DNA from 2 places in the Sinobacterium norvegicum genome. Region 1 is predicted to be linked to the other one. Evidence: predicted binding sites of a transcription regulator. Region 1 holds the regulator's gene; the other holds the start of a gene.

Region 1 (15,192 bases):
GGTGTTGCCCTCGCCGAGTTTGTGTTTATCAGCCTGAGTTATAGGGGTTAGCTTTTCACTTATCGTCTGGCTCAGCTGGGTGATTTGCTGAGTCAATGAGTGATTTTTATTAGTTTTATTGTCCATTGCCAATGATCCTTATTCGTCAGTCTGTAGTCAATTAACCGGTTCGGTGATGAGCGCTTCCACTCGGGCGATTAAATCTGTTTTCGTTTGGCTGTCGAGCTGCTTCCAGTTGATGTCATTAAGTGCACCATAAAGGGCATAAAGGACAACCTTCGATACGGCAAAGCCCCGCTCTTTGATTTTGATATAGGCGGGTTCTGCGCCGATAGATTCAAGCTGTTGTCTATCTCGAATGCCAATAGCGTTGAGCCAGTTAATGGTGGTATTACCGAGGTTCTTCATGTCTTCTAGTGGCTGGTTGTTGTCCATGTTCATCCCTGTGGCTGCTCATTCCAGATATCCGTATCTGGTGGTGATCGCGTTCGATTATGCGTTAGCGCATTGAGCTATCGCTAGTGATGTCTATAGCATAGTCTATCCTGCTGAGAAAATAAGGTGTTAATAGTGGTCTCGCAGTATAATATTTAAATATATTAACGAAGAGAATTCAAAGTGTTAAGTAATGCTCAAATCTTAGGTGTCGATGACGCTCACGTGCTGGCCGTCGATGGCAATGACTCTTTGCAGCGGTTAGAAGGTAAAACCTTGGCTGCGTTTTATCGCCTTCGCCAGGCGGCGGCGGCGGATGGTATTGCTTTGACGATTGCCAGCGGTCATAGAGATTTCTTTCGCCAGCAGAAAATCTGGAATAATAAGGCGACTGGCAAGTCTGTTCTGCGCAATATAGAGGGTGATGTTATTCCCTTTGAGGCGATGAGCAGTCGTGAGTTGTTGGCTGTTATTATGCGCTGGTCGGCCCTGCCCGGTGCATCCCGTCACCACTGGGGCAGTGACTTCGATGTCTATGATGCTGCCGCGGTCGATGACGACTATCAGCTGCAGCTGGTGCCAGAGGAATACCAGTCAACCGGTGTGTTTAGTGCATTGACTGTTTGGCTTGATAAACAGTGGCGTGAGGGTAAGTTTACCGACTTTTATCGTCCCTATGATATTGATCGTGGTGGGGTTGCCCCAGAGCCCTGGCACTTGAGCTATAGGCCAGTGGCTGAGATTTGCCAGCAGCGGTTGACGCCGGTGTTGTTGACAGAGCTTTTGAGCAAACATGATATCGCGTTATCCGCGCTATGCCTGAGTGATATTGAGGCTTTATATCAGCGTTATATCTCACTGTGATAGCAAGAGACTGAACACGCCATGGTAGATTTTAATCGAGTAGCATTAATCATTTTTGACTGCGATGGTGTTCTTGTCGACAGCGAGGGAATAGCCGCCAGGGTTATGGCCGAGCATGTAACGGCCCTGGGCTGGCCGATGACGTTGCTGCAATGCCAGCAAGCCTTTAAGGGGTTGAGCTTGGCTCGTTGTGGGGTGTTGATTGAGAAACAGTTGTCGATCACACTGCCCGATACTTTTTTCTCTGATTTGCAGCGGCAAACCTTTGCCTGTTTTAGTGAAGAGTTAACGGCAATTACAGGCGTGGAGGCATTACTGCAATCACTGCGTATCCCCTGCTGCGTCGCCTCCAGTGGCTACTTTGACAAGTTGGCGGTGACGCTGGAAAAAACATCGTTGGCAGGATATTTTGATCAGCGAGTATACAGTGCTGAGCAGGTTGCGAATGGCAAGCCTGCGCCAGATTTATTTCTTTTTGCGGCGGCACAGATGCAGGTTGATGCCGAGCGCTGTCTGGTTGTCGAGGACTCGCTTCCCGGTGTCGAAGCGGCTTTGGCAGCGGGTATGCAGGTCATTGGCTACGATGAGGTTGGTACTGGAGAGTTGAGTGTTAAGGCTAGTGAGGTGGTGCAAACAATGGCACAATTACAGCAACGATTAGCAACAGCAGGGCTGGTTCAACAGTGAATAATCTTTGGCAAACAATATTTGATGAGGTGGAGGTTCACAGTAAAAATGAGCCTGTTTTAGCCAGTTTTTATCACGCTGCGGTGTTAAATCATCGGGATTTAACCTGCGCTCTATCCTATCAGTTGGCGATTCGGCTCGAGAGCGAAACGGTATCGGCGATGTTGATTCGCGATGTCTGTTTGCAGGCTTTCAGGGAAGACCCCGAGATCATGGCGGCGGTCAGCGCAGATTTAACCTCATACCCTGAGCGTGATGCAGCCTGTACCGAGTATTCGATGCCGCTGTTGTATTTTAAGGGTTTCCAAGCGGTACAGGCCTACCGTGTGGCTAACTGGCTGTGGCGTCAGCGGCGGGTGTCTCTGGCGCTGTACTTCCAAAATTGCATTGCCACTGTCTTCGATGTTGATATACACCCGGGCGCAAAGATAGGGGGCGGGTTGATGCTCGATCATGCCACGGGCTTGGTCATCGGGGAGACAGCGGTTGTTGGTAAAGATGTATCGATGCTGCACTCTGTGACGCTGGGAGGCTCTGGTTGCTCGGGCGGTAGTCGGCACCCGAAGATTGGCGATGGGGTGTTGATCAGTGCCGGGGCCAAGGTCTTAGGCGGTATTGAGGTGGGTAACGGGGCGAAAATTGCCGCCGGCAGTGTGGTTCTTGAGAATGTGCCAGAACACACCACCGTGGCCGGCGTGCCGGCGAAGGTTGTCGGTAAACCGCGCAGCCCTCAGCCGTCATTGTCGATGAATCAAACCATCGGCTAGCGCTCGCTTTCTAGTTCGCGCAGATATTGAAACAGCTTTTTTGACGCGCCCGATGGCTTGTTATTTTCTTTTTCTTTGTTGATCTGACGTGTCAGTTGGCGCAGCTGCTGACGGTCTGCCGTCGGGTAGGTGCTCACCACCTCTTCGATGACAGGGTTGCCTTCGGCGACGATTCTATCGCGAAGCGCCTCGAGCTTATGGAAACGGTGGCTGAGCTCTAGGTTGCCGCGTTCGATTTTTGCTAGGGCATCCACAATGGGTTCCATATCGATGGTACGCATCACCTTGCCGATATATTGAATCTGGCGTCTAAGCGCCTCGCGACTTTTGATGCGGTGGGCAATATCAATAGCATCAATCAATTTTTCGCCGAGAGGAATACGATCGCGATCGGCCTTGGACAGCTCTACCAAAGTCTTGCCAATCTGCTGCAGTTCGTGCATTTCACGCTTCACTTGGCTTTTTGACGGGCCGTCGTATTCAAACTCTTGTTCGTTGCTCATGATGTCTCTCACTTTCGCCGCCGGCTGATTAATAACCGACAGTATTGTTAATGCAGTTTAGTCAGCTAATTCGCCGTGATAGCTTCTATAAAAATAATGTGGCCAGGCCGAGGAAGGTAAAAAAGCCAACGGCATCGGTAATTGTTGTCAGCGCCATGCTGCCAGCGAGTGCAGGATCTATCTTCATGGCTTTCAAGGCAACCGGGATTAATACACCGGCAGCGGCGGCAATCATTAAGTTAATCACCATGGCTCCGGCGATTATCATACCGATAGTCGTATCGTTAAACCATAAAACAGCGATGATTGCCGCACAGCAGGCCCAAATTAAACCATTGATCACCGCGACGCCAAGTTCTCGGGTGAATAGCCATGAGGTATTGCTATTACCTATTTGGCCAAGAGCCATACCGCGAATAATAATAGTGAGGGTCTGGTTGCCGGCAACGCCACCCATGCTAGCGACGATCGGCATAAGCACTGCCAGGGCAACAACTTTTTCAATAGTGGCTTCAAACAGGCCGATGACATTGGCCGAGAATAATGCGGCTAAGAGGTTAACCCCGAGCCAAAGTGCTCGCCTAGGGGCCGTGGCCCTGACGGTGGCGAAGGTGTCAGCTTCCTCATCGAGGCCGGCCATGCTCAGTAGTGAGTGATCGGCATCCTCACGGATGACATCGACCACATCATCGATAGTAATACGGCCAAGTAGCTGGCCTTCATCATTGACCACCGGCGATGACACCCAATCGTTTCGTTCGAAGAGGCTGGCAACATCGGTATCGGAGGTGTGTGCCAGAATAGGTTCGATGTCAGTGGTCATGACTTCCCGCACGGTCATACTGGGATCGCTGGACAGTAGTTTGCTGATAGGTAGCAAACCGAGAAATTTATCCTTGCGATTGACGACAAAAATAGTGTCGATAATATCGGGTAATTCGTCGTGACGACGCAGATAGCGCAGCACCACATCCAGACTGAGGTCTGGCCGCGTGGTGATGTTATCGGTATTCATCAAGCCGCCCGCAGTATCCTCGTGGTAGGGCAGAATCTTCTCTACCCGTTGACGATCTTGGGCATCCATCGCCAGCAACACTTCACGGATGACGCGATCGGGCAATTGCTGCAATATGTCAGCGGCATCATCGGGTTCGAGCCCGTCGGTCAGGGCAATGAGTTCATCGGTGTCTTTGTTCTTTAAAAAATTGGCCTGAAGCTCCTCGCCCAGCTCTTGTAATACGCTGCCCTCTCGGCGGTTGTCGAGTAAGCGCCACAGCACGGAGCGCTGTTTAGGTGGGGATGACTCTATCAGGTGAGCGATGTCTGCATCGGTCAGACTCTTCAACATATGCCTTATGCTTTGGAGGGCTCCGCTATCGACGGCGTCATTGAGAGCGCGAAGATGGTGCTGAGTTTGGGCTTGGTCGGTAGCTTGGGGCATAAAAATTACTCTGTTGAAGATAGTGGTTGAGCGCTAGGCGTGACCTTCTGATAATGGTGTGGGGTGAATGGGGGCGATTATGCTAGAAAAAGTATAAGACAACAACGCATTATCGGTATTATTCAACGTGGTGTAATGTTACTTATTTGCATCTATTCATCTTCGTCAAAGCGGTTATTGATCAGTTGGCAGACAGCTTCCATGGCGGCGGTTTCATCGCTGCCCTCACAGCGGATGGTTATCCAGCTACCCTTCGAGGCGGCCAGCATCATTACCGACATGATGCTTTTGCTGTCGACGCTTTTCTCATCGCGAATAATGGCGATTTGGCTGGCAAAGGCGCTGGCAACTGTTACTAGCTTGGCTGCGGCCCTGGCATGGACGCCGAGTTTATTGATGATTTCTATCTGTTGCTCAACCATGAGTATGCTGTCGCTTTATTTATTATCGAGTTCTCGGTGGCGTACCTGTACATTGTCATAAAGGGCGCTGAAATGTTGATAAAGTTTTTCCGCCATAAAGACGCTGCGGTGCTGTCCGCCGGTGCAGCCAACGGCGACAGTAGTATAAGAGCGATTATTGGCGGAGAATCGAGGCACCCAGCGTTCAAGGTATTGTTTGATATCGTCAAACATCTCTTTCACCTCATCCTGTTCTGATAAAAAGTTCTTTACCCCATCGTCAAGGCCGGTTTGGCTGCGAAGTGATGGCACCCAGTGTGGATTGGGTAGGCAGCGCAGGTCGAACACCATATCAGCATGGTTGGGGCTGCCCTTTTTAAAGCCGAATGACTGGAATTGCAGCGTCATCTGGCCGCTGTTTTGGTCGGCGACCTCAATGCGAATAAAATCACGTAACTCGTGATAGCTAAGTTTGGTGGTGTCGATGGTTAAATCGGCGATATTAGCAATCGGCTCGAGAATCACACGCTCGTCTTCAATTGCCTCCTGCAATGCGGTGTGGCGATTGCTCAACGGGTGCTTACGACGAGTTTCACTGAAACGCTTAATTAGAGAGTTGTTGTCGGCGTCGAGATAGATAACCGAGGTCTCGACTTCTTCCGGCAGTGATGAAATAAGGGTGGGAAACTCAGAGAGCGTACGAGAGCTATTGCGGGCATCGATGCAGACGGCAAGCATCTCTTGTTCGGGGGACGAGTTGGCTCTCGCCTCACTGATCAAGGCGGGCAATAGATAGGCGGGTAGGTTGTCGATACAGTAAAAGCCGACATCTTCTAACACATTAAGCGCTGTACTCTTGCCGGAGCCGGAGCGTCCGCTGATGACGACTAGTTTCATAGCTTCCCTATCTTGTAATCCAGTTAGCCTGTTGCAATGGGCTGCAAGGCGGCATCAAAAAGTTCTTGGTTGCTGTTGGTTGCCCTCAGACTTTGGCAATAATCTTCAGCGCTAAACAATTCCGCCATCATTGACAGGGCCTGAAGGTGATCATCGCAGGCTTCCTCAGGAACCATCAGCACGAACAAGATATCAACAGGCTGATCATCGATGGCATCAAACGCAACGGGTTTGTCGAGGGTGAATAAGGCGCCGGTAATCCCCAGGCAGTTGGGCACTCTGCAGTGGGGGATGGCAATGCCTTTGCCAATGCCGGTGCTGCCGAGCTTTTCTCTTGCATTAAAACGCTGAAACAGCTCCTCGTTATCAAAGGCGCTGACATCCTTGCAGATATGTTCTGCAATGATTTCTAGCACGCGTTTTTTGGAGGAGGCTGACGCACCTGAGACGGTGCGTTCTAGTGTGAGAATATTTTGCAGTTGCATGATAATTTAATAAGTCTTGCTATCTGGAGCCATGATTACTGGCGGTTTGCTTTTCTTTGTATTTCAGCAATTGACGGTCTAGCTTGTCAGTTAGCAAGTCGATTGCGGCATACATATCAGCCGCTTCCGAGGATGCGGCAATGTCGGCGCCGGTCACGTGTATCGTGGCATCGGCCCGGTGTCTGGTTTTTTCAACAGTCAGTGTAACATGTGAGTTGGTAATACTATCAGAGTGTCTACTGAGACGGCCAAACTTATTGGTGACATATTCGTGTAAAGCTTCAGTAACATCGACGTGGTGACCGCTGATATGGATTTGCATATGTTTATCCTCTGTCGCTACAGGCTGTAATTGCCCTGTTGTCTGTGTGAATACCGCATCTTGGTTGTCGCCCAATATTTGACGGGCTTATCTATAGTCTAGACCAGTTGTTTGCGTTCGTTTGAGGGAGGAATCATCATGGATTCTCTGTACTTAGCGATTGTCCGCCGGGCGACCTTAATCCCTTGCTCTGCCAGCAGCTTGGTCATTGCATTGTCGCTGAGCGGCTTGCGAGGATTTTCGGCGGCCACCAATTTTTTGATAATGGCGCGGATTGCCGTCGATGAGCATTCGCCGCCACTTTCGGTGCTGACGTGGCTGGAAAAAAAGTATTTCAGCTCGAAGATGCCCCGGGGGGTGTGCATGTATTTCTGCGTTGTCACCCTGGAGATCGTAGACTCATGCATTTCAACGGCGTCGGCGATGTCGAGCAGGACCATTGGCTTCATCGCCTCATCACCGTAGTCGAGAAAACCCTGCTGCATTTCGACAATTTTGCTGGCAACTTTCATCAGTGTTTCATTCCGACTCTGCAAGCTTTTCAGGAACCAGCGTGCTTCCTGCAAATTGTCTTTTAAAAAGGTATTGTCAGAGCTATTGTCGGCCCGCTTGATTAGCGAGGCGTAATCGTTGTTAATGCGTATGCGGGGGGCGATATCGGGGTTTAGCTCCACTCGCCAGTGTTCATCGACCTTGCGGACGTAGACGTCGGGGACAATATATTCGGCGCTGTTGGCCTCTAAGTCATCACCAGGACGGGGGTTAAGGCTTTGAATCAGGCTGATAACGGCCTTCAGTGGCGCCTCTTTGATGCGAGCTCTACGCATTAGCTGATTAAAATCTTTGTTGCCCAGTAGCGGTAAATAGTGCTCGACAACTTTTTTGGTGTCACTGAGCCAAGGGGTGGACTCGGGTAATTGGTTGAGCTGAATTAGCAGGCATTCTCTTAAATCTTGGCTGCCAACACCGGGTGGGTCAAACTGCTGAATACGATGCAGTACGGCCATTACCTCGTCGAGTTCAATGTCTAGCTGATGATCATCCTCAAAACCTTGATGGATTTCCTCGGCACTCAGTGACATAAAACCAGAGGGCTCTATGGCATCGATAACCGCGAGACCAATCACCCTATCGGTGTCGGACATGGGAGTGAGGTTTAGTTGCCATAACAGATGCTCGTGCAGGCCCTCGGCCTGACTGTTCCGGCTGTCGATATCAAAGTCTTCGCCGCCAGGTCCTGCGCTACCACCGGTGTTCTGGTAAACATCATCCCACTGTGTATCAACGGGAAGCTCTTTGGGGATGTTGTCAGGGTTTGACCAATCGATATCAGACTGAGCGGCATCGGCGGGCGTTTCGGGGCTGGCTGTTTCTATTTGGGCGGGTCCCTCAGTCGTATGGTTGAGGGCTTCTAAATTATTTTCCGGTGAGGCGTTATGTTCCTCTTCGGTGACTTCGAGCATGGGGTTGGAATCGAGAGCCTGCTGGATCTCTTGTTGTAAATCGAGCGTTGACAACTGGAGTAGGCGAATAGCCTGTTGCAGTTGCGGGGTCATCGTTAATTGCTGACCCATTTTCAGTTGCAGCGATTGTTTCACAGCGACAGATTCTCCCAAGCGAACCGCGTATCAGTCTCTGTTTGCTATTTTCGGTTATAGCAATAATAAGAGCTCTCTGAATAGCCGGATATCCGCCGGCAATCTAGTAAGGCCGGCATTATAATCATCAGTAACTCTGTAAAAGCAGTAGTTATTATCAAATTTATACAGCGTCAGTTTATCGGTAGTCGCGACGACAAGCAAACATTAGACCAGCTTTAAAATAGCCTTTGTGTTTAGAGCTTGAATTGCTCACCCAGATAGACTTTGCGGACCTGATGATTACTCAAAATAGTCTCTGCGGTGCCCTCGGCAATAATATAGCCTTCGCTGACGATATAGGCCTTGTCACAGATGTCGAGGGTCTCTCTGACATTGTGATCGGTAATGAGTACCCCGATGCCTTTGGACTTCAGGTGATTAACAATCCCTTTGATCTCGTTAACCGAGATGGGGTCGACGCCAGCAAAGGGCTCATCGAGCAGGATAAATTCAGGCTCTGTGGCCAGCGCTCTCGCTATTTCTACCCGGCGCCTTTCACCTCCCGAGAGAGACATGCCGAGGCTTTTACGAATATGGGTGATATGGAATTCTTGTAGCAGCTCTTCCATTTTTGCATGACGCTGTTTCTTGTTTAAATCCTGGCGTGTTTCGAGTATCGCAAGCAGGTTGTTTTCCACCGATAATTTGCGAAAAATTGACGCTTCCTGTGGCAGGTAGCCAATCCCGTGTTTGGCCCGGCCGTGCATAGGTTCTGCGGAAATATTGGTGTCGTTGATCCACACCTGGCCGGCATCCTGGGGCACAATCCCGACGACCATGTAAAAGCAAGTGGTCTTACCGGCGCCGTTGGGGCCGAGTAGGCCGACAACTTGCCCGCTGTCTATCGACAATGAAACATCTTGAATGATTTTACGTTTTTTATAGGCCTTGGCTAAATTGTTGGCTTTCAGGGTCGCCATCTAAGGTTGCTCACTTTTATCGGTGCTGTCAGTGTCAGTTGGCGCCTCTGGCGCGGGCTCGCTGGTGGGTATGGCCTCGTCCGGTATTCTATCTGATGGCGGGGTGACCTCTGCGGCGGGTGCCTTCTTTTTACTGGGGGGGAGGACTACGTGAACGCGGCCATCGCCCTCTTGTTGGTCTTTGTTGCCCTTGGCTTTGACGATTTCTTCCGCCATGAGGTATTCAATCTGTTCGCTATCGACCTGGGTGCCATCCTGTTCGATACTGGCCTGGCGGGTCAGAACGAGTAGCTCTTTGGCGGCATAATAGTCGATGATTTCGCCGCGGGCATAGACTATCGCCTTGTTTTCTTCGGGGCGCTGTTGCAATTTTGCCGGTTTGCCCAGCGCCTGAATTTTGGATAATTCGCCGTTGACCTGGTTGATGATAATTTTGTCGGCTTCAATATGAAGCGTGCCTTGGTCGAGTTCGACATTACCGATATAGGTGGTAATCGCATTCTTATCGTCACGCTCGGCGCGATCAGAGCGAATATGAATAGGTTGTTCGCGGTCAGTAGGCAGCGCCTGGGCCAGCTGGACCGTCAGCAAGGAGCAGAGAATCGCAATCGCTGTTAGGGGGCTATGGCTCATAAACAGAGTGAACTCCAGAGAGTAGAGAAATAAATTCTTTGTTGAAGTCAGCGTGCATCCCCGTCGCCTTGGTGACGCCTGATGCCTGGGTAATCGTCACCGCTTCTTTGGTATCGGCGGTATTGAGTACGGTGTTAATTAATAATATTTCAGTGTTCAGCACGGTACTGTCGGCAGCGGTATTACCGGTGGTAATCACTACATTGTTGGTTAATAGTACGGTTTTATCAGGGTTTACCGTAGCATTTTTTGCCGAGGCTATCTGTTTTGTCACACTGGCCTCGTAACTCTTGATGACCGGGTTAGTCACAAAAGAGGTGTCGCTGTGATCGAAGTGAATCGCTTTGTCAGCAATCGAGTGGGTATCCAGCTTGCCGTCGACATCGAAACTGCGGTGATCGGCTTCGGTGATATACCATGCTGGTGCTTTAATCACGGCGGCCACTAGCAGGTCGCCGGTATTGTTATCCGGCGAGGTGAAGTAGGCAACAGCAGTGACACCAATGACGGTGGCGGCTGCGGCCAGCCATTGTTGTACCTGTCTCGATCGTTTGCTCACCGGCTAGCATCCGTAACGTGTTAATAGTGTCAAAATTATACCAGACCGGCTCGTAATAGTGCATGCAGATGGACGACACCGGCTAGGTTATCGTCTTGGTCGACAACAACAACAGAGGTGATTTGGTTGTCCTCCATGATTTTCAAGGCACTGGCCGCCAACATGTCGGGGCTGACAGTCTGGCAACCTGGGTTCATCAATTCGCCAATAGTGGCTCGGTGAATGTCGATTTCGCTGTCGAGGCTGCGTCGTAAATCACCATCCGTGAAGACCCCAACGACTTTTTGTTGTTCGTCGACAACAGTGGTCATGCCGAGGCGTTTCTCGCTGATCTCAACCAGCGCCTTACTCAGCGTGGTATTGGTTGAAACGCGGGGGATTTCATCACCATAGACCATGGCGTCAGACACTTTCAGCAGCAGGCGTCTACCCAGAGTGCCACCGGGGTGAGAGAAAGCGAAGTCGTCGGCGGTAAAGCCTTTCTCCTCGAGCAGTGCAATAGCCAGTGCGTCTCCCATGACCAGTGCCGCGGTAGTGCTTGATGTTGGAGCTAAATTCAGTGGACAGGCCTCTTTGTCGATACTGACGTTGAGGTTGGCATCGCTGGCCTGCGACAGCGGTGACTGCGGGTTGCCGGTAATGGTAATCAGTGGTGCGCCCATACGCTTGATCAGCGGTACGATGGTGACAATTTCGGCGGTATTACCGGAGTTGGACAGCGCTAGTACCACGTCATCCTTGGTAATCATACCCAAGTCGCCATGGCTGGCCTCTCCTGGGTGGACGAAAAAGGCCGGGCTGCCTGTGCTGGCTAGGGTGGCTGCAATCTTATTGCCAATATGCCCCGATTTACCCATGCCGGTCACTACAATACGGCCTTTGGCCTGCAGCATGAAGTGGCAGGCTTTGTCGAAATTTTCATCGAGGCTGCTTTTAAGGTCGTTGATCGCCTGTTGCTCGAGGTCGATAGTGCGTAGCGCAGACTGAATAAAAAGAGGCTGGGTCGTCATAGGTTAGACCTTAGAGTAGGGCGAATAGTTTGAGCATGTTAATCAAAGCCGATAGCTGAGTACAGAACAAGTTTTTAGTGGTTATTTTTTGTGGTTAAACATGTTCTTTATCAACCGTTAATACGGGGGGTGTGGGTTGTTTAAAGAGGGGGTATACTGAGGTGAATAAAATTACTGTGTTGGAAGGTGTTCGATGTTGTTAAACCTGTATCGCTGGCTGGCTGTTTTACTGGTTATGGGCTCTGTGACGGTTGCTGCCCAAGGGGCTGAGACGCCGGGGCCTGAAAAAGTGATCGCGCAGGTAAGTGAAGAGGTGATTGGTGAGATTACGCTGGCCCAGCAGTATTTCGAGCAGGACCCCGAGCGTTTCTATAATTCAATCGAAAGAATATTGGACCCTGTGGTCGATTTCACCAGTTTCTCTCGCAATGTAATGGGTAAGTATGGCAGCTCAGCGGCCTACCGAAGTTTGGCTACCAAAGCAGAGAAAAAGCAATTTGTCGACCGAGTCAGACGCTTTAACCATAAGTTTAAAGATGGCTTAATTCATACCTATGCCAAGGGTTTGCTGGGGTTTGGTGGTAATAAAATAGAGGTCTTAGCATTGACTTCCGAACAGCATCAACAGGTGCTGGATAGGCAGTCTGTCGATGTAGTTCAGCTTATCCACAATGATACACCGACGCCTTACCGCGTTCAGTATAAGATGCGGCCGAGCAAGAAAGGCGATTGGAAATTACGCAATGTGGTCATCGAATCTATTAACCTAGGCAGTGTCTATCAACAGCAGTTTGCCAGCGCAGTAAGAACCTACAATGGCGATATTGATGCCGTCATTGATAATTGGTCTGTGACGCCGCAGCAGGTCGATGGCTCATAGCATGTAGGTCTTGGTTGTGCAGGGGGCTTAAGTTTGACTGGTGGCGCAGGATTTCAGCTTCCTCAGCTCGCAATGTGGGGGTAAATTGTCTAGAATGCGGCACAATTATTCCGTATTAAATCTTTTTTAGGTATATCCATGCAGGCTCAAGAGATACAGCAACTATTAGAGCAGCAGCTCGCAGGCACTCAGGCAACAGTCAATGTCAACGGCAGCCATATCGATATTACAATTGTTGGTGATATTTTCGAAGGTGTCAGCCGCGTTAAGAAGCAGCAGCTTGTTTATGGCGCGATCAATGAGCATATTGCCTCAGGCGCTATTCATGCGGTTGACTTTATCAAGGCGTTCACGCCGGAGCAGTGGGCTGCAAAAGCTTAATTGCTGTACCTTTATATCAATTCCTGAACTCAAAAATACGTTAGAGGCTCAATGGATAAGTTAATGATTACTGGCGGCACCCGTTTAGATGGGCAGATCCGCATTTCTGGCGCAAAAAACGCTGCGCTTCCTATTTTGGCGGCAACACTATTGTGTGATGAGTCGGTGGTGATTCACAACCTACCTCACCTGCATGACATCACCACGATGAACGAATTACTTCGCTGCCTAGGGGTGGAGTTGACCATTGATGAAAAGCTCAGTGTTGAAGTCAATACCTCAACCTTGAGCAGTGTCACCGCGCCCTACGAGTTAGTGAAAACAATGCGTGCCTCGATCTTGGTCTTGGGGCCGCTGCTGGCTCATTATGGTGAAGCCAAGGTCTCGTTCCCCGGTGGTTGCGCTATCGGTAGTCGTCCGGTGGATATTCACCTGCGCGGTCTTGAGGCAATGGGGGCGAAGATTAATGTCGAGGGCGGCTATATTCATGCTGTCTCAGATGGCCGTTTGAAGGGTGCCCATATCTTTATGGATGTGGTCACTGTCGGCGGCACGGAAAACCTGCTGATGGCCGCGGCCTTAGCTGATGGTACTACCATTCTGGAAAATGCAGCGCAAGAACCAGAAATTGTCGACCTGGCAGATTTTTTGATTGCCATGGGTGCTGATATCAGTGGTCACGGTACCAACACCATAACGATAAACGGTGTTGAGAAGCTCAAGCACTGTGAATATCGCGTGATGGCCGACCGTATCGAGACGGGCACCTACCTGGTGGCCGCCGCCGCCACGGGTGGTCGAGTAAAGTTGATGGAAGCGAGAAGCGATACCATGGAAGTGGTGTTGGCCAAACTGGAAGAAGCTGGCGCCAAGGTTACTGTCGGCGATGGCTATCTTGAGCTTGATATGGAAGGGCGTCGACCGAAGGCCGTCAACTTAAAAACGGTCCCATATCCAGGTTTTCCTACCGATATGCAGGCGCAGTTCACGGTGCTGAACAGTATTGCCCAAGGCACTGCAACGGTGAGTGAAACTGTCTTTGAAAACCGTCTGATCCATGCCCACGAGCTCAATCGTATGGGCGCCAACATACATCTCGAAGGCAATACTGCGATTATTCATGGTGTGGAAGGCTTACAAGGGGCGCCGGTCATGGCCTCTGACTTGCGAGCCTCTGCCAGCTTAGTGATTGCAGGCCTGATTGCCGAGGGTGATACGGTTGTCGATCGAATCTATCACATCGATCGTGGTTATGAATGTATTGAAGAAAAGCTTCAGTTGCTCGGTGCAACGATAAAGCGTTTGGTGGATTAAGTATGACTCAGCCTTTAATTATCGCCTTAACCAAAGGGCGTATCCTGAAAGAGACCCTGCCATTATTGGCCGCGGCAGGCATTGAGCCGATCGAAGATATCTCGAAAAGCCGTAAGCTTATTTTTGAAACCACCGACCCATCCGTGCAGTTACTGGTCATCCGCGGTTCGGATGTGCCGACCTATGTGAAACATGGTGTTGCGGATATGGGGGTGTCGGGCAAGGACATGTTATTGGAGGTCGGTGGTGCCGGTCTCTACGAGATGCTCGATTTGGAAATTTCTAAGTGCCAGCTAATGACGGCCGGTATTACCGGTGCAGAATTACCCAAGGGCCGCATTAAGGTGGCCTCTAAATTTACCAATATCGCCAAGCAGTATTGCGCCGAACAGGGCTTGCAGGCTGAAGTTATTAAGCTTTATGGCGCAATGGAACTGGCACCTATCATGGGGTTGGCCGATTTGATTGTGGATATTGTCGATACTGGCAATACTTTGCGCGCCAACGGTATGGAACCGCTCGATCTTATTGCCGATGTCAGCAGCCGCCTGGTCGTCAACAAGGCTGCGTTGAAAATGAAGCATCATCGCATTGAGCAAGTGGTTGAAAAAATCTCTGCCGCTGTTGTAGCAAAGCGATAACAGCATAACGATGGCTTGAATCTGTTAGTTGCCGGCACTGTCCAGTGTCGGCACCCTTGTTGGTAATGAAAATGAATAACCTCGATATAAAACGTTTAAACAGTAGTGATACAGACTTCTCTCAGCAGCTAGAGCAGTTGCTGGCTTGGGAGTCGGTCTCAGACCATGCTGTCCATGGCGCTGTTGTCGATATTATCGAACGGGTTCGCCGCCAAGGTGATCAGGCGTTGGTTGAGCTTACTGCGACCTTCGATCGCTACTCGGTCGATAGCTTTTCCGAACTGGCGGTTTCTGCCGAACGTATCGCTCAGGCATTGGCGAATATCGATGCCGATAAGCGTCAGGCATTAGAAAAGGCCGCAGAGCGAGTGCGCAGTTATCACCAGCATCAACAGCAGGATTCCTGGCAGTA
Region 2 (15,192 bases), on a different contig from region 1:
ATGTCATCGCTTTCATCTACCGTGATGAGGTCTATAACGAGGACAGTCCCGATAAGGGTATCGGTGAGATCATCATCGGTAAGCAGCGTAACGGCCCCATTGGCACCTGTCGCCTAGCCTTTAACGGTGCTCATTCTCGATTTGATAACCTGGCGCCAGGACAGTATACCGGCGACTATGGAGAATAAGTTTTAGCGATATAAAAAAAAGCGCCTCGGCGCTTTTTTTTATGCCCGCATTTTAGGGATAATAAAGCCTATTGCCTGAACACTATCGCCATCGCAGTGGCGGCCATGGCCGAGGCGGCAAAGCGGTTGAGCCGAATCGAGGCTTTGTCGCTTTTAAATAAGTGTCTGGCGCGCGCGGCGGTATAAGCATAGCCGATCAATACTGAGCTGACGATGGAAAATACGATGGTCACGATAATGCCGATATCAATTGATTGTAATGTGGTCAAATCGACAAAGGTGGGGAGTAGGCCGAGGTAGAACAAGATGACCTTGGGGTTGGACAGCGCAATCATCAAGCCACTGGCAACCGTGGCTGGCCATCGCTCGACGGTGCTGTCATCCTCGTTGACTGTTGTCGTTGGCTTGGACTTGAGTATCTTGTAGCCCATCCATAGCAAGTAGCAGGCACCAAGATATTTCACCACCACAAACAGCTCGTCCAGCCAGCCGGCAATCAGCGACAGACCGAAGATGGCAATCGATAGAAAAACCAAGTCGCCTAATACCATGCCAAAGACCAGCGGCAGCGTGGTTTTAAAGCCGCTGGCCAAGGCGCGGGCAACCACGGCAAAGACACCGGGCCCCGGTGTCATGACCAGAATAAGCATGGTGGTGGCCAGCGCCACAGAGTTGAGCCAGTTCATTATTTACCTTCGGTAGCGCGTATAATTTGCGTCTTGTGCAGTACGTTGACTTAGTTATCAGTATAGATGTCCAGTCGTTTGAGCAGACGATAGAAGTTACTGCGGTCTAAGCCAAGCGATCTTGCTGTCGCCGCCATGTTTTTTTGATGCTGCTCAAGCTTTTGCTGAATCAGCTCGATTTGGAATTGGTCGACAATGGATTTTAAGTCGATGTCTTGCTGATTGGCAGTGGTAAGAGTTGCCTGTTCGAGGTGTGGGCCGTTGGGTGTTGTGGAGGGGGTGATATCGAGGTGGCTGTTGTCGATGGTAACCAGTTTTCGGTTTCGTTGGCTGCTGACCGCCTTGAGTGCCGCCCGGCTCAAAAGGTGGTGAAGTTCACGCACGTTACCCGGCCAGTGATATTGTTTCAGTGTGGCATTGCAGCTCGGTGCGAGACGAAGCTTGTCGATGCCAAAGTGGTGCTGTTCCTGCTCAAGCATATAGCCGGCAAGTAGGATAATATCGCTGGCGCGCTCACGCAGTGGCGGCACCTCCACGGGAAAAACACTGAGGCGGTGGTATAAGTCGGCACGAAAACGGCCGGCCTTGACCTCCTGCTTAAGATTGCGGTTGGTGGCGGTAATAATCCGAACGTCGACATTGACCGGGGCGTCGCTGCCGACCCGCTGAATCTCACCACTTTGAATGGCGCGTAATAACTTGGCTTGAATCGGCAGTGGCAGCTCGCCTAGCTCATCGAGAAATAAGGTGCCGCCATCGGCCATTTCGAATTTACCGGCGCGGTTGTCGACGGCACCCGTAAAGGCTCCTTTACGGTGGCCAAAGAGTTCGCTCTCGGCGATGCTCTCCGGCAGTGCGGCACAGTTGATATAGACCAGGGGTTGGTTGCAGCGTTCAGATTGTCGGTGAATATGGTGGGCGACGACCTCTTTGCCGGCACCTGTTTCGCCGGTAATCAGCACTGACAGCATTGATGGGGCAACGGCATCGAGGTCGGCAATCAGGCTACGCATGGCCGTGCTTTTACCAATCATTTCGGTCTGCTTCTGTTGCAGTACCGACATGGTCAGTTGGTGCTGTGTTTCAACCTGCTGCTCCAGGGCTTGTATTAACTCTGCGGCCTTGGCGGTGGCGGCAGCAATGCTGATAATATTGGCCAGCAGTTGATAGTCGAGCTGGTCGAAACAGTGGGGATCGAGTGCGTCGAGGGTGATTACACCCCAGGGGATATCGTCAACAATCAGTGTTACGCCGAGGCAGTCGTGCACCTCCAGCTTATCGCAGTCATCGCCGACCAAGCCGTCATAGGGGTCGGGTAAGTCGCTGTCGGCGGGGAAGCGCAGCGGCTGGTTGGTGGCCAAAATACTGCTGAGTCTGGGGTGTTGATCGAGCTTAAAGCGCCGGCCAAGAGTGTCTTGGCTCAGCCCCTTAATCGCCAGTGGGCGCAATTGCTCGCCCTCTAGTTTGAGTAGGGCGATGGCATCACAGGGGAATAGTGTGGTGATTTGATCGAGTAGGCGTTGGTAGCGCTCACTGGCGGGCAGTTGGCGGCTAAGATCGGCAATGAGTTCTATGCCGGCGCTGTTTTCTGTAGTCACTTTAACCTCTAGTGTTGTCTTAATAACACAAGCTATTGGATGTCGATATGACAACTATAGGCTGAAGCCCTCGAAAACACTACCGATAAAAGTTGGCACGAAGGTTGATATAGAACAACTTATTGAAACATTAAATTTTGCCAGCCGATTCTGGCTATATCTTTCGTCACAGGGAACAGCAATATGTCATTATCTGAACAAACCGTCGCCATCGTAAAAGCCACCGCACCGGCAGTAAAGCAGCACTCAACCGAAATCACCGGCCGCTTTTACACCATTATGCTGGACGGCTACCCGGAGGTTCGCCCTTATTTTAATGCGACCCATCAGAGCAAGGGTACTCAGGCCAAGGCGCTGGCAGATAGCGTCGTTGCCTATGCGTTGAATATCGATAAGCTGCATAATTTGGGTCCCGTTGTCGGCCAGATTGTTGCCAAGCACGTATCGTTAGATATTAAACCTGAGCACTATGCCATTGTCGGTAAGTGTCTGCTGGAAGCTATTGCTGAGGTGCTGGGTGATGCGGTGACCGATGAGGTGGCAGCGGCTTGGGGTGAAGCTTATAACTTCTTGGCTGATTTGCTGATCGGTGCCGAGGAAGAAGTGTATCAAGCTAAGGCGGCCGAAGTGGGTGGCTGGCGTGGTGAACGCGAATTTGTGATCGACAAAATAGTCGATGAGAGCGAGGTGATTAAGTCGTTTTACCTCAAGCCTGCCGACGGTGGTGATTTGATGGGCTTTGCAGCCGGTCAGTATATTTGTGTGGTTGCCGAGGTGAATGGCGAGCAAATACGCCGCAACTATAGCCTGTCTGATGCGCCCAATAATGATTATTACCGCATCAGTGTTAAGCGCGAAGAGAGTGGCGCGATGTCGAGCTTTTTGCATCAGCAGTGCAGTATCGGCGATCACTTGCAGCTATTGGCCCCGAGTGGTGAATTCACCGCTCCTCAGTCGCAGCGTCCGCTGTTATTAGTGACCGGCGGCGTGGGTATTACACCTGCAATCAGTATTGCTAACGATATTGCTAAGCATGGGCGCAAGATTGACTTTGTCCATGCCGCCATCAACAGTAAGACCCACGCTTTTAAACAGCATACCGATCAGCTTGCCGAGCAGCACGAAGGCTTTAATACTACCTATGTGTATAGCGAGCCGCTGGCCAACGATCAAGCAAATCATCATGGCTTTATTAGTCAGGAGATGATCTCGGCTTTATTGCCCAGCGATAAAAAGGTCGATTTCTTATTCTTGGGGCCGAAACCGTTTATGCAGGCGATGCGCAATATTGCCCGCAACTTAAATATTAGCGATGAGTATGTTCGCTTTGAATTCTTCGGCCCACTAGAAGAAATTTAAGTCTGATCGCCAAGGCCTAGAGCTCTAGGCCTTGCTGTTTTATCATCGATGAACCATTGACCCAGTGGTTCAGGTTGCTGGGCATGCAGCCAGCCAGTTGATCAACGAGAATGTTGTACTGGTGCTTTAAGGCGGCCAAAAAAGGGCCCGCACTGAGAAAAATATCGGCACTGACAGGAAGTTCTTCCTGGGTGTTTTGGATCGGATTGATCACATCAAAAAAATCACATAACAGGCTTTGCATATCGCGACAGTTGATGGAATCTTCAACAAGTTGCTGGGAGTAAAGCGGCATGTTTTTGTGCTCTCGCTGTAAATCACTCCACTGCTGAAAGAGAGTGTTGAGTAAGCGTCCCAGTTCCTGTCTGTCCTCTGCATTGAGCTCGCCCTTGCTGCAGTGGAAGCATGCAATACCCCTTAGTCTCGCTGTCGATTCGATCAGTTGAATCAAATGACTAAAAATAAAATGACTGAGGCGCGATTTATCACCGCCCTTATTATCGAGTATGTCGCCATCGGTTCTGATGGCAATTAACCAACTGAGCTTGTTTAAATAATCTAACAGTTTGCTATGAAGATCGAAGCAGGCAAGAGGGCCAAGGTTATGCCATTGCTGCTGAATAGCTCGCCAACTTTGGCTGATGCAGGCATATTCTTTACGTTGCAAAATATCAGGAAAGCTATTGCTGAATCGTTCGATGGTGGCCAGCATCTTATCGGCCGACTGCTGTTGTCTGAAGGCTATTGAATTAAGAAAATCATCACCCACCAATTGCGCCGTAGTCGCGCCTCGATGGTTCCTCACCTCGTAGCTCAACGTTTGGATGTTCTTAATGGCTTCGATGACGGCTAACCAATGTTTGTGTTGGCGGAAGCTGTGCTGTATCAATTGTGCGTCCATAGTGCCCTCAAAAAAAGGGGCGCCCCGTTAGGGAGCGCCAAAGGTGGGTGTTCGTTAAAACTTCATTTCACCCCAGAGCCAGACCTTGTCAGTATCTGTCGCGAAGTCTGTTGCCGAGTAAGCTGCGTATTTGACGCCAACCTTGTATTTCTTAGCGAGCGGCTTGACTAAGAGCAGGTTGATCTCATCGCCTAGGCTGTCGCATTGGTCGCTGCCGCCACAATTGAAGGCTTGATCCGCATCGTACTGGTGATAGATAGCAGCAAGCTTCATGCCAGCCACTTTGGTACTGGCCTGAATGTAACTATCTTGTAATCCGCCGGTAGGGGTAGAAAGGAACTTGTCAGCCCAGCCATTGAAGGCATGCTTGGTCGCCAGCGGGGTTTGAAAACCATAACTTGCATCGTCGCTGCCCAATAATTCATACCCAGCTTTAATACTAAACAGTGAAAAATCAGCGCCAATTTCGGCGAGTATATAGTCGGCGTTGTAATTGTCGACATCGGTTTTCTGGTTGGCATACTCGGCGTTGTAAATAAGCTTTATGCTGTCATTGAGTGCCATGGAACCGGCAAATCTGACGCCATAAGTATCAGAGTTGGTGGCGTTATCGTTACTGTCATCTTGATTATCAAGGCCGTAGAAATAACCCGTCAGTTTGCCGATGTTGGCAAGCTGATAACTGGCATTGAACAGAGCGTGATTAGTGTTGAGGGTGCCGTCGGTGATAGTTTTTACCTGGCTAATCCACACGGCATCGACGGTCAAGTTGTTAGCACCATACGATGCTTTGACGGCATCGAAAGTCTGCTCGTTCTGTCGCCAGCCGACATTGCCAACGAATCGTGCGTTATCCAAGATGATGCGCTGGCGACCTGCACGGAGATCTAAGCCCTCAGTAAACTGATAGTTGAGATAGGCTTGGTTCAGGTTGGTAGAGGCGGGATCGGCAATCACGGGGTAGCCCGACTTGTTAGGGGCATAGTCATCGATGCCCGCGATTGTACGAGAGTCTTCCATCTCAATGAAACCGGTAAAACCGAGATAGTCGCCAGTCTTATAGCCCAGTTTTGTTCTTATTGTTAAAGCGTCAGCGGTATTGTCAATGCCGTCTTGATCGACAGATTCGTAGCGTGTTCTAACATCGATCGTCGCTGTGCCCGATGATATGGCTTGATAAAAACTGTCGTCGGCAAATGTTTTTCCTGCGTTTGACGCTGTCGCGGAGGCTATGGTGATGGCGATTGCAATAGGGCTAAGGTGAAACTTCATTTTTTACTCCAAGGTTTGAGGCGATCTATAAATTCTTATTAGGCAATGTCGGTGCTGGTGTTTTGTTCTGCGGCAGAAGCCGGTGCTTTTTGTGTCGGTGTAATCGGTTCAACTTTTTTTTGTTTTTCATAGAGGAACTGTAAAACAGCAGCGCGATAGTTGTTGTAACGTTCATCATTGGCGAGGGCTAATCGATCCCTAGGCCGGGGTAATTCTATCGGCAGTATTTCGCCGATCGTCGCGGCGGGGCCGTTGGTCATCATAATGATGCGATCAGATAATAAAACGGCCTCATCAACATCGTGAGTGATCATGATCACGGTGTTGTTTAGCTTTGCCTGAATGTCCATGATCGAGTCTTGTAGATGGGCGCGAGTTAGGGCATCAAGAGCGCCAAAGGGCTCATCCATCAGCAGAACATCGGGTTGCATTGCGAGGGCGCGGGCGATACCTACCCGCTGTTTCATGCCGCCAGATATCTCGCCAGGACGCTTGTCAATAGCGTGTTCCATATGCACGAGTGACAGATTGTGCTCGATCCACTCCCGCATTTGTTTTTTTGTCTTTTGTTTTTTGAAAACAGTTTTAACCGCAAGCTCTACATTTTCATAGGCGGTAAGCCAGGGAAGTAATGAGTGGTTCTGGAATACAACAGCCCTCTCGGGGCCTGGTTGGTCGACCTCTTTGCCGTTGAGGATGACACCTCCCGTGGTGGCTTGATGAAGCCCGGCAATGATATTCAATACGGTTGATTTTCCACAGCCAGAGTGGCCAATCAAAGAGATGAACTCCCCTTGCTTAACATCGAGGAAGACATCTTTTAAGGCACAAAATGCACCATCTCTTGTTGGGAAATCGATGCCGACGCCGCTGAGTTGTAAAAAATTATTCATAGATTATCTCCAGTTTTATAGGCTGCTGCTGTTTTTGTCCCAAGAGGCGTATCGCTGGAGCGCTAACATGATTCTGTCGAGCACAAATCCGATGACACCAATAGTGAGTACGGCAAACATAATTCTCGCCAATGATGATGAACTGCCATTTTGAAATTCGTCCCAGACAAACTTACCGAGACCCGGGTTTTGAGACAGCATTTCGGCGGCGATTAGTACCATCCAGGCGGTACTGAGAGAGAGCCGAAGGCCGGTGAAAATCATCGGTGTAGCGGAGGGGATGACAATCTTTTTAACGTGAGAGAACCAGCCTAAGCGAAGTACCTTGCTAACATTTTTTAAATCGTCATCTATGGTGGCGACCCCGACGGCTGTGTTGATCAACGTTGGCCATAGTGAACAGAGTGTGACTGTAATCACTGAGGTCACAAATGACTTTGGCAGTAAGGGGTCGTCACTGATATAGAGCGCGCTGACGACCATTGTCACCAAGGGCAGCCAAGCCAAGGGGGAGACAGGTTTGAAAATTTGAATGATTGGGTTGCTGGCAGCATGCAGCATGCTGTTTAAGCCAATAATTATGCCAAAAGGTATGGCAATAAGCGATGACAGAGCAAAGCCTGCCATGACGGTAAGCAAAGAGGTGGATATTTGGTCGATAAAATCAGGTGCGCCCGTGTAGGGACGAACTTTAGCGACATAGTCGGGTTGTAGTGCGATTCGTTGTGCATTTTTTTGTTCTTGACGCTGATAAAACGCCGATTCTTTAATGCCACTTTCTTTGTGTTCTTGCCACAGTACTGCGCCCTGTTTGAGGGCCGCTGAAGGTCCTGGAAATTCGCCTAGTGATGTATGAATGTTGGCGGCGGAAATTGTCCAGATAAAGAGAAAAATAATAATTCCCAGTAGTGGCGCGGTCAATGTTCGGATGACTGGTTTTATAATAGATTCATAAATATTTAGCGTTTTTCTTTTTTGTTTAGTCTCAAACAAATTCGAAATACTAGCCTGAATAGACATACTCAATTCCTTGCATAACAACGATACAGTAGATGGCGGCTTTCACCGCCGATAACACTTATAAAACCTGATCGCCTTTTAGGCCGATGGTGAATTTATTAAGGTACTCATTGGGTTTTTTGCCGTCATAGCTAATGCCGTCAATAAACCCTGTTTGTTCGGGTTTAAAACCGCTCTCATTATTGAGGTCGGGGAATTCATTGGCGTTCGCCTTTCCCTCATCAATAAGCGATTGTGCTGCCGCGGCATAGATATCAGGGCGATATACTTTTCTCGCGGTATCGCTATACCATTGATCGCTTTTTTCCTCGCTGATCTGTCCCCAGCGGCGCATCTGAGTGAGATACCAAATAGCATCTGAGTAGTAGGGGTAGGTGGCGTTGTGGCGAAAGAACACATTGAAATCTGGCACTTCACGTACATCGCCTTTTTCGTATTCAAACGTACCGGTCATTGAGTTGGCAATGACCTCGTAGTCCGCGCCGACGTAGTTGGGCTTCGATAAAATCTTTGAAGCTTCTTTACGGTTGGCATTGTTATTTTCGTCCAGCCACTTGGCGGCACGAATCATTGCTTTGACAATACGGATGTGGGTGTTTGGGTTTTTCTCTGCCCAGTCGTTAGATACGCCGAATACCTTTTCAGGGTTGTTGCGCCAAATCTCATAATCGGTAATGACAGGTACGCCAATCCCCTTAAAGACTGCCTGTTGGTTCCAGGGTTCGCCAACGCAGTAACCATAAATAGTGCCGGCTTCCATGGTGCTGGGCATTTGTGGTGGCGGCGTGACCGAGAGAAGGGCTTGTGCCTCAATAGTGCCGCTGCTGTCGCCCTTGTGCGGCGCATAATAACCAGGGTGGATGCCACCGGATGCTAGCCAGTAACGCAGTTCATAGTTATGGGTAGAGACAGGAAATACCATGCCCATATTGAAAGGCTTTCCTGCCTCTATGTATTGCTCAACGACTGGTTTCAGAGCATCTGCTTTGATCGGGTGAACCGGCTTGCCATTTTCGTGAGGCACATTCACTTTCATTTTCCGCCAAATATCATTTGAAACCGTAATGGCGTTACCGTTCAAATCCATCGAAAAGGCGGTCACTATATGTGCCTGCGTGCCATAACCGATTGTCGCTCCCAAGGGTTGGCCTGCGAGCATATGAGCACCGTCGAGCTGGCCATCTATGACGCCGTCGAGTAATACCTTCCAGTTCGCTTGCGCCTCAAGCGTGACATATAAGCCTTCGTCTTCGAAGTAGCCTTTTTCATAGGCTATAGCCAAGGGGGCCATGTCGGTCAATTTTATAAAACCAAATTTCAATTCTTCTTTCTCGGCGAAACCTATATCGGCTATTGCTGATTGGCAGCTAGAGGCTATGGCCAGAAAAGCAATAGCTTTTTTTATAGACGTTGATAGCATTTTAATTTCCTTATTTTTTCCAAAAAAAACGCCCACAGTACATACAGTCATAATGACTATTGTATTGTGAGCGCCGTTGCTCTTGCGGTAGAAGGTGTCTCTACCTGAAACCTGAAACTATCGCCGTTGATAGCCGGTTATTATTTCGAATGTTTGAAATAATTTAATATTCTATAGTTTCTTTAGCAGTTAGCGTGCCAAGTTTTTATATTGGTGTTTTCAGTCCTGAAACCGTTGTTATATCGGCCTTATGTTCAAGGCCTTAGTGTTTCTGTCAGGTATTACGCACTGTAATAGTACTTTTTATAGGTTGATGTGATTGTTGTTGGGGATTGCCTAAGCGTTATGGTTCTCGGTATTTAACAACGAGAAAATGTCGATAATATTGCTGGCGACAACACTCAAACTAATGCCTTTGTCCATCGCCATTGATCGTATTGCAGCGAAGGCATCGCTTTCGCTAAGGGATCGCTGTTGCATTAGGATTCCTTTTGCTCGATCGATTATTTTTCGCTCCTGTAGCTGGTTTTTTGCACTTTCAAGCTCGGTGAGTAAGCGGCGCTGGGCATGAAATCTTGCCACCGCGACATCGATAATCGCTTTGATTCTCTCCGCCTGTATATCGTTAACAACGTATGCGTTGACACCGGCATCGACAACGTTGGCAATAATGTTAGGTGTGTCTTTTTCTGCAAACATAACCACAGGTGTGGGTCTTTTCTTTGTTAATACTGCTAATTGTTTCAGTGTTGATTGATCAGGGCTATCGATACCAATGACGATTAAATCGGCAGCAGAGGTGCTGATGATTGATTGCAGTCCCTCGCAGCTGTCTAAGGATGCAACAATGTCGAAATGGGCAAAATTGAGTGCTTTCTTGAGGATGGTAGCGCGTGAGCTATCTTGATCTATCAGGATGACGGATATTGCTTGAGAGGGGCTGCTGGCGGCTTTGCCGCCGCCAGTGCTAACGGTTACGTCTTTCTTCATTGGGATAGATTAGCTGACTTCGATCAACTGCACAGTACCATCGGGTAATACCTCGTGCATGTGGCCTGCGGGTTCTTCTATGAATTGAACCATGCCAAAGCAAATGACGGCAGAAGAGGCGATGACCATGAAGAATGTTGAGGTATCAACGAAGGAATAAACGGTGAGGAAGGTGACCGCACCCACGTTGCCGTATGCGCCTACCATGCCCGCGATTTGTCCGGTCATTCGACGTTTGATCAGCGGCACCATGGCAAAGACTGCGCCTTCACCCGCTTGAACAAAGAACGAACAAGTCATCACCGCAATAACTGCCAACGGTATGGCCCATTCGGCGGTGATTTGAGACAGCACCATATAACCCGCGGCGAGACCGGCAATCAAAAACGATAGCGTCTTCTTGCGTCCTAGCTTATCCGATAGATAGCCGCCACCGGGGCGTGCGACCAAGTTCATCACGGCAAAGGCGCCGCCGAGCAAGCCGGCCATGATCGGTGTTAGGCCAAAGGATTCCATGAAAAAGGCGGGTAGCATTGATACCACGGCAAGCTCTGAACCAAAGGTGACAAAGTAGGCCCAGTCTAAAATAGCGACTTGCTTGAACTTGTAGCTGTCTGCCTGAGCGGGTTCCTTGCTGAAGATTTCCTTATTAACGTCATAGATTTGATAAAACTGAAAGACAAAAATAATTGCCAGCCCCAGCCACAGTATATTGCTGGTGCCATCGGTGAGCAGACCGACGCCAGCCGGCGATAATTTCCAGGTTAAAACAGCGAGAGCAATGTACATGGGGATATTCATCGCAATATAAAACCAAAAATCTCTCTGGCTGCTGACTTCTAAGCCGCCACTCTTTTTAGGCTTGAAGTAGGTCGAGCCAGCCGGTGTATTGCGTGCCTTTAAATAGAAAAATACGCCGTAGCAAAGGGCAACAACACCCGTAACCGCAATAGCATACCGCCAGCCGTCTTCGCCGCCAAATGAGTAGGCAGCTAACGCGGGCAGTGTCCAGGCGGCTACCGACGAGCCGAAGTTGCCCCAGCCTCCATAGACACCCTCGGCGAGGCCGACAGTTTTTGCGGGGAACCATTCACCCACCAGGCGGATACCAATAACAAAGCCGGCGCCGGTAAAACCGCAGAGAAAGCGAAACAATGCCAGTTGCTCATAGCTTTGGGCAAAGGCGAAGCCCCAGCAGAGAAATGAAGAGGTGATCAACAGTAGGCTGAAAACAATGCGTGGGCCGAATTTGTCGACCAGCATACCGACCACGATACGGGCAGGAATAGTAAGTGCCACGTTAAGAATAAGCAGCGCCTTCCACTGGCCGTTGGTCAGGTTAAAGGCTTCAACGATGAAGGGCTTCATCGGCGCATAGCTGAACCACATGACAAAAGTTAGAAAGAAAGCAAACCATGAAAGATGGAGTGTTCTTATCGAACTATCGGAAAAGTTGAGAAGGTTGAGTTTTTGGCTACTCATAGGGTTCCCCTGAAATAATGCCGCAACAAAGATTAGAAAGTTATAAATCATGTTTAGCAGGGATCGTGCCAAGATTGTTTTAATAAATGCTTGCGAGCCATAGCGCGGCTTAGAGGGCTATTACGGTGCGCCCCTCGGTACGCTAGTTAGCAGCAAGTGTGCGAACTTAGGGCGCACAATGATGCAGCTTTCTAACGCGGGGATTCGATCTGGTGCAAAAAATGTATCGGTTGTTTTGCTGGCGCCCGGGACCGAGCGCCAAGAAGGTGCTAAAGGCCGGTATCCTGCTTTAGCTTATCCAGCGCCTCGCGCCGCTGCTCGCTGTTGAGTGGCCGGTTGATCGATGCAGGCAGAGCAGGAGTAGGGTTGACGACGAGATCTTCGCCACTGCGAACGCGCTCGCACAGTTTGTCGTAATGGCTCTTGAATACGGGGAAGGCTTTTTGCTCGCTGCTCGATTCGAGAAAAAACCAATCGCTGTCTTGGCCTGCGAAGTAAACCGCGGGGTGAGACCACGGATGATCGCGGCGGGGCTTACTGGCATTGCAGGCTTCGATATAGGCGCTGCGTGCATTGGGTAGGCCATGGCTATCGAGGGCGTCGCAGTATTTTAGAATACCGTGCACCGTCGGCAAAAAATCAGAGGAGCGAATTGCCTGATGGGTCGCTTGAATAATCGTGTCAGGACTGAGGTGGCTGAGATTGCTAAACCACAGCTTCTTGGCGTAGTGCAGTTTCTCTGGACTCGGGAAGGCATTGCGAAACTGGTTGTGATAGACCACTTCTAGCTCGGCAAACATCTGATTGACGGCGGCGACTACCTGCCCCTTATCAGCACTTTGGCGTTGATCGCTATCGGAAACCTTGGCCTCAGAGGTCTTCTGCCCAGCTTGAGTCGGTGTGTTTTTCGACAAAGCCGCGCTGGTCTTTGCCAGTAAAGTTTTGATTTCCTTGGGATGAGACATTGTGCGTGTCCATTTGGTGGCGTCGTGCCCATTGCGATTTAACCCACTGGATAAATTTTGAGTTCCAGGAGCGTTGGGGTTGCTTGTTGTCGTGCCAGAATATCACAAATTCCGCCACCAGGCTGCGGGCGAAGGCGCTGTCGATATTGGCCATGCTAAGAACGTCGATAGCATCGTGACTCGGTTGCCATTTTGGGTCGATGATCTGCGGCAGGCCATCGTGTTCGATGGTAGCGCTATAGCGTGCCCAGGTGAGGCGAACATGCTGGATAAACTTGCTATTCCATTGGCCTGCGCCGTGATCGCGCTCGCGCCAATAGAGGATGAATTCGGGTACGGCGTTATAGATGAAGTCTTTTTCGACGTTGTCGCGCAGCATGATATCGACGGCGTCATGGCTGGGCTGCCAGTTATTGAGGTCGGCGGCGGCGGCGGCCTGTTTTTCGGCTTTGTTTTGTTGCTTCAGCTGTTGCTGATTTTGACGAATCTGTTGGTATTGCCACGCTTTAACGATATGGCTATGGAATTTGCTCTCCCAGCTGACATGACGCTCTGCCTTGTCGACCCAGTAGGTGACAAATTCGGCGGTTTGCTGGCGACAGAATTCTGTCGGTACACCATGTAGAACGTGTAATTGCTCTACCTTGTCATTGCTCGGTTGCCAGTTAGCCGTTATCAGCTGACCATTGTTTTTGGCCCCGAGGCTGGGCCAGCTCGGCGGTAGATTACGCTGGCGCACCTGATGCTGACTCTGATCAATCGGTTGGCGGTAGGGTTGAGAGGAGGGTTCGCTGATGGTGGGTGCTGTTTCTGCTATGGGCCTCGGCGGCTGGGTGCCACGTTTTCTCGGCGTCCAACTCGGCATGGCATGGCTGCTGGTAGCTCTTGCAGTAGTGCGGCTGTTATTGGTTTGATTCTTGTGGCTGCTGCCCTGTTGGTTGAAGGCAAAGCGATAGTAATCGGTGAGCGCCAACTGTGGTGAATCGAGACGAATTAAGCCGTTGTCTTTCAGCTGATCGCTAATACGCTGGACATCGTTTTCGGTCCAGAATGGCAGTAGCGATAGTAGCTTAGTCTTGGCAATCTCATGCCATTGGAAACCGCGGTTGTCTTCGGCGGTAAGATATTGTGCGCACTCGCTCAGCGTCTGTAGTAACACTGCGCCTTCCAAGCCAATCTGTTGTGCCAGACGGGAGGGGATGACAATGTTACGTTGTTGAATCAGAGACAAGGGCATAACTTCAGGTTATCCAATAAGCACGAGATATTTCGACAAAGACGAAGGCGAACTTGCTATTCTACGACGCAGTTCGGCGCGATACCAGCCCGATTGAATGAGTTTTAGTCGCGGGCTGGCTGTTGTTAGAATGAACATATTTGCAGGAAATGGAAAGGGTTAATCAGTGGCTAAAAAGAAAACAACGGCTTACGTCTGTAGTGACTGCGGTTCTGACTACAGCAAGTGGCAGGGGCAGTGCGGCGATTGTAACGCCTGGAATACCATCTCTGAGATTCGATTAGGCCCTGCCGTATCGACTTCAGGCGGCCGTGTTGGCTATTCCGGCGCGGTATCGGCGTCGATTCAAACCCTTGCCGACATTGATCTGTCGGCACTGCCGCGATTTAGCAGCGGTACGCAAGAATTTGACCGCGTGCTAGGCGGCGGCCTGGTACCTGGCTCGGCGATATTGGTCGGTGGTAACCCCGGCGCGGGTAAATCGACGCTGTTACTGCAAACCATGTGCTTTTTAGCCGGGCAAATGCCGGCGCTGTATGTTACTGGTGAGGAGTCGTTGCAGCAGGTGGCGATGCGGGCGCATCGGTTAGGGCTGCCGACGGATAAGTTGCAAATGCTGTCTGAAACCAGCGTCGAAAATATTATTATCGCCGCCGAGCAACATAAACCGAAAGTGTTGGTGGTCGATTCGATTCAGACCACCCATTTGGCCGATATTCAATCGGCGCCGGGGAGTGTATCGCAGGTGCGTGAATCAGCGGCGACGCTGACCCGTTTTGCCAAGCAAACTGGCACGGTCTTGCTGTTAGTGGGGCATGTGACCAAAGATGGTTCACTGGCCGGCCCGAAAGTATTGGAGCATATGATCGATTGCTCGATTTTGTTGGAGGGCAGCCACGACAGTCGTTATCGGACCCTGCGAGGCCAGAAGAACCGCTTTGGCGCGGTCAACGAGCTCGGTGTTTTTGCTATGACTGAGCAGGGCATGAAAGAGGTAAAAAACCCCTCGGCAATATTTTTAAGTCGTGGCAAAGAGGTTAACTCTGGTAGTGCTGTTATGGTGGTATGGGAGGGAACGCGGCCACTGTTGGTCGAACTGCAAGCGCTGGTCGATGACAGCATGGGTGGTCATCCCAAGCGGGTGGCTGTCGGCCTCGATCAAAATCGCTTAGCAATGTTGT

Evidence for each region. Region 1 encodes sigma-54, which starts transcription at its own class of promoters, with help from an activator protein. Its sites were predicted from a motif close to TGGCACANNNNTTGCNNT; they were not measured.
Region 2: a site for sigma-54 is predicted at 9,520-9,537, ahead of L9P87_RS08385 (CmpA/NrtA family ABC transporter substrate-binding protein). Genes of this name have one in related genera too.

What each region holds. Positions count from the first base shown of each region.
Region 1 covers NZ_CAKLPX010000007.1:39,605-54,796, forward strand. Annotated here, with positions in the region: gene L9P87_RS17225 (Crp/Fnr family transcriptional regulator) at 1-126, opposite strand, end outside; gene L9P87_RS17230 (TfoX/Sxy family protein) at 157-435, opposite strand; gene L9P87_RS17235 (M15 family metallopeptidase) at 619-1,299, shown strand; gene L9P87_RS17240 (HAD family hydrolase) at 1,321-1,986, shown strand; gene cysE (serine O-acetyltransferase) at 1,983-2,753, shown strand; gene yjgA (ribosome biogenesis factor YjgA) at 2,750-3,256, opposite strand; gene mgtE (magnesium transporter) at 3,342-4,604, opposite strand; gene L9P87_RS17940 (hypothetical protein) at 4,605-4,727, shown strand; gene L9P87_RS17260 (HPr family phosphocarrier protein) at 4,850-5,119, opposite strand; gene rapZ (RNase adapter RapZ) at 5,135-5,995, opposite strand; gene ptsN (PTS IIA-like nitrogen regulatory protein PtsN) at 6,019-6,480, opposite strand; gene hpf (ribosome hibernation-promoting factor, HPF/YfiA family) at 6,500-6,802, opposite strand; gene L9P87_RS17280 (RNA polymerase factor sigma-54) at 6,901-8,400, opposite strand; gene lptB (LPS export ABC transporter ATP-binding protein) at 8,637-9,362, opposite strand; gene lptA (lipopolysaccharide transport periplasmic protein LptA) at 9,363-9,995, opposite strand; gene lptC (LPS export ABC transporter periplasmic protein LptC) at 9,985-10,554, opposite strand; gene L9P87_RS17300 (KpsF/GutQ family sugar-phosphate isomerase) at 10,590-11,564, opposite strand; gene L9P87_RS17305 (MlaC/ttg2D family ABC transporter substrate-binding protein) at 11,758-12,444, shown strand; gene L9P87_RS17310 (BolA family protein) at 12,583-12,825, shown strand; gene murA (UDP-N-acetylglucosamine 1-carboxyvinyltransferase) at 12,877-14,139, shown strand; gene hisG (ATP phosphoribosyltransferase) at 14,142-14,780, shown strand; gene hisD (histidinol dehydrogenase) at 14,852-15,192, shown strand, end outside.
Region 2 covers NZ_CAKLPX010000001.1:1,860,161-1,875,352, reverse strand. Annotated here, with positions in the region: gene dnaB (replicative DNA helicase) at 1-188, shown strand, start outside; gene L9P87_RS08420 (LysE family translocator) at 257-874, opposite strand; gene norR (nitric oxide reductase transcriptional regulator NorR) at 925-2,472, opposite strand; gene hmpA (NO-inducible flavohemoprotein) at 2,656-3,831, shown strand; gene L9P87_RS08405 (hypothetical protein) at 3,848-4,732, opposite strand; gene L9P87_RS08400 (alginate export family protein) at 4,787-6,004, opposite strand; gene L9P87_RS08395 (ABC transporter ATP-binding protein) at 6,043-6,897, opposite strand; gene L9P87_RS08390 (ABC transporter permease) at 6,913-7,917, opposite strand; gene L9P87_RS08385 (CmpA/NrtA family ABC transporter substrate-binding protein) at 7,976-9,337, opposite strand; gene L9P87_RS08380 (ANTAR domain-containing response regulator) at 9,674-10,327, opposite strand; gene L9P87_RS08375 (NarK family nitrate/nitrite MFS transporter) at 10,337-11,809, opposite strand; gene L9P87_RS08370 (replication protein P) at 12,079-12,723, opposite strand; gene L9P87_RS08365 (DnaT-like ssDNA-binding domain-containing protein) at 12,680-14,005, opposite strand; gene radA (DNA repair protein RadA) at 14,178-15,192, shown strand, end outside.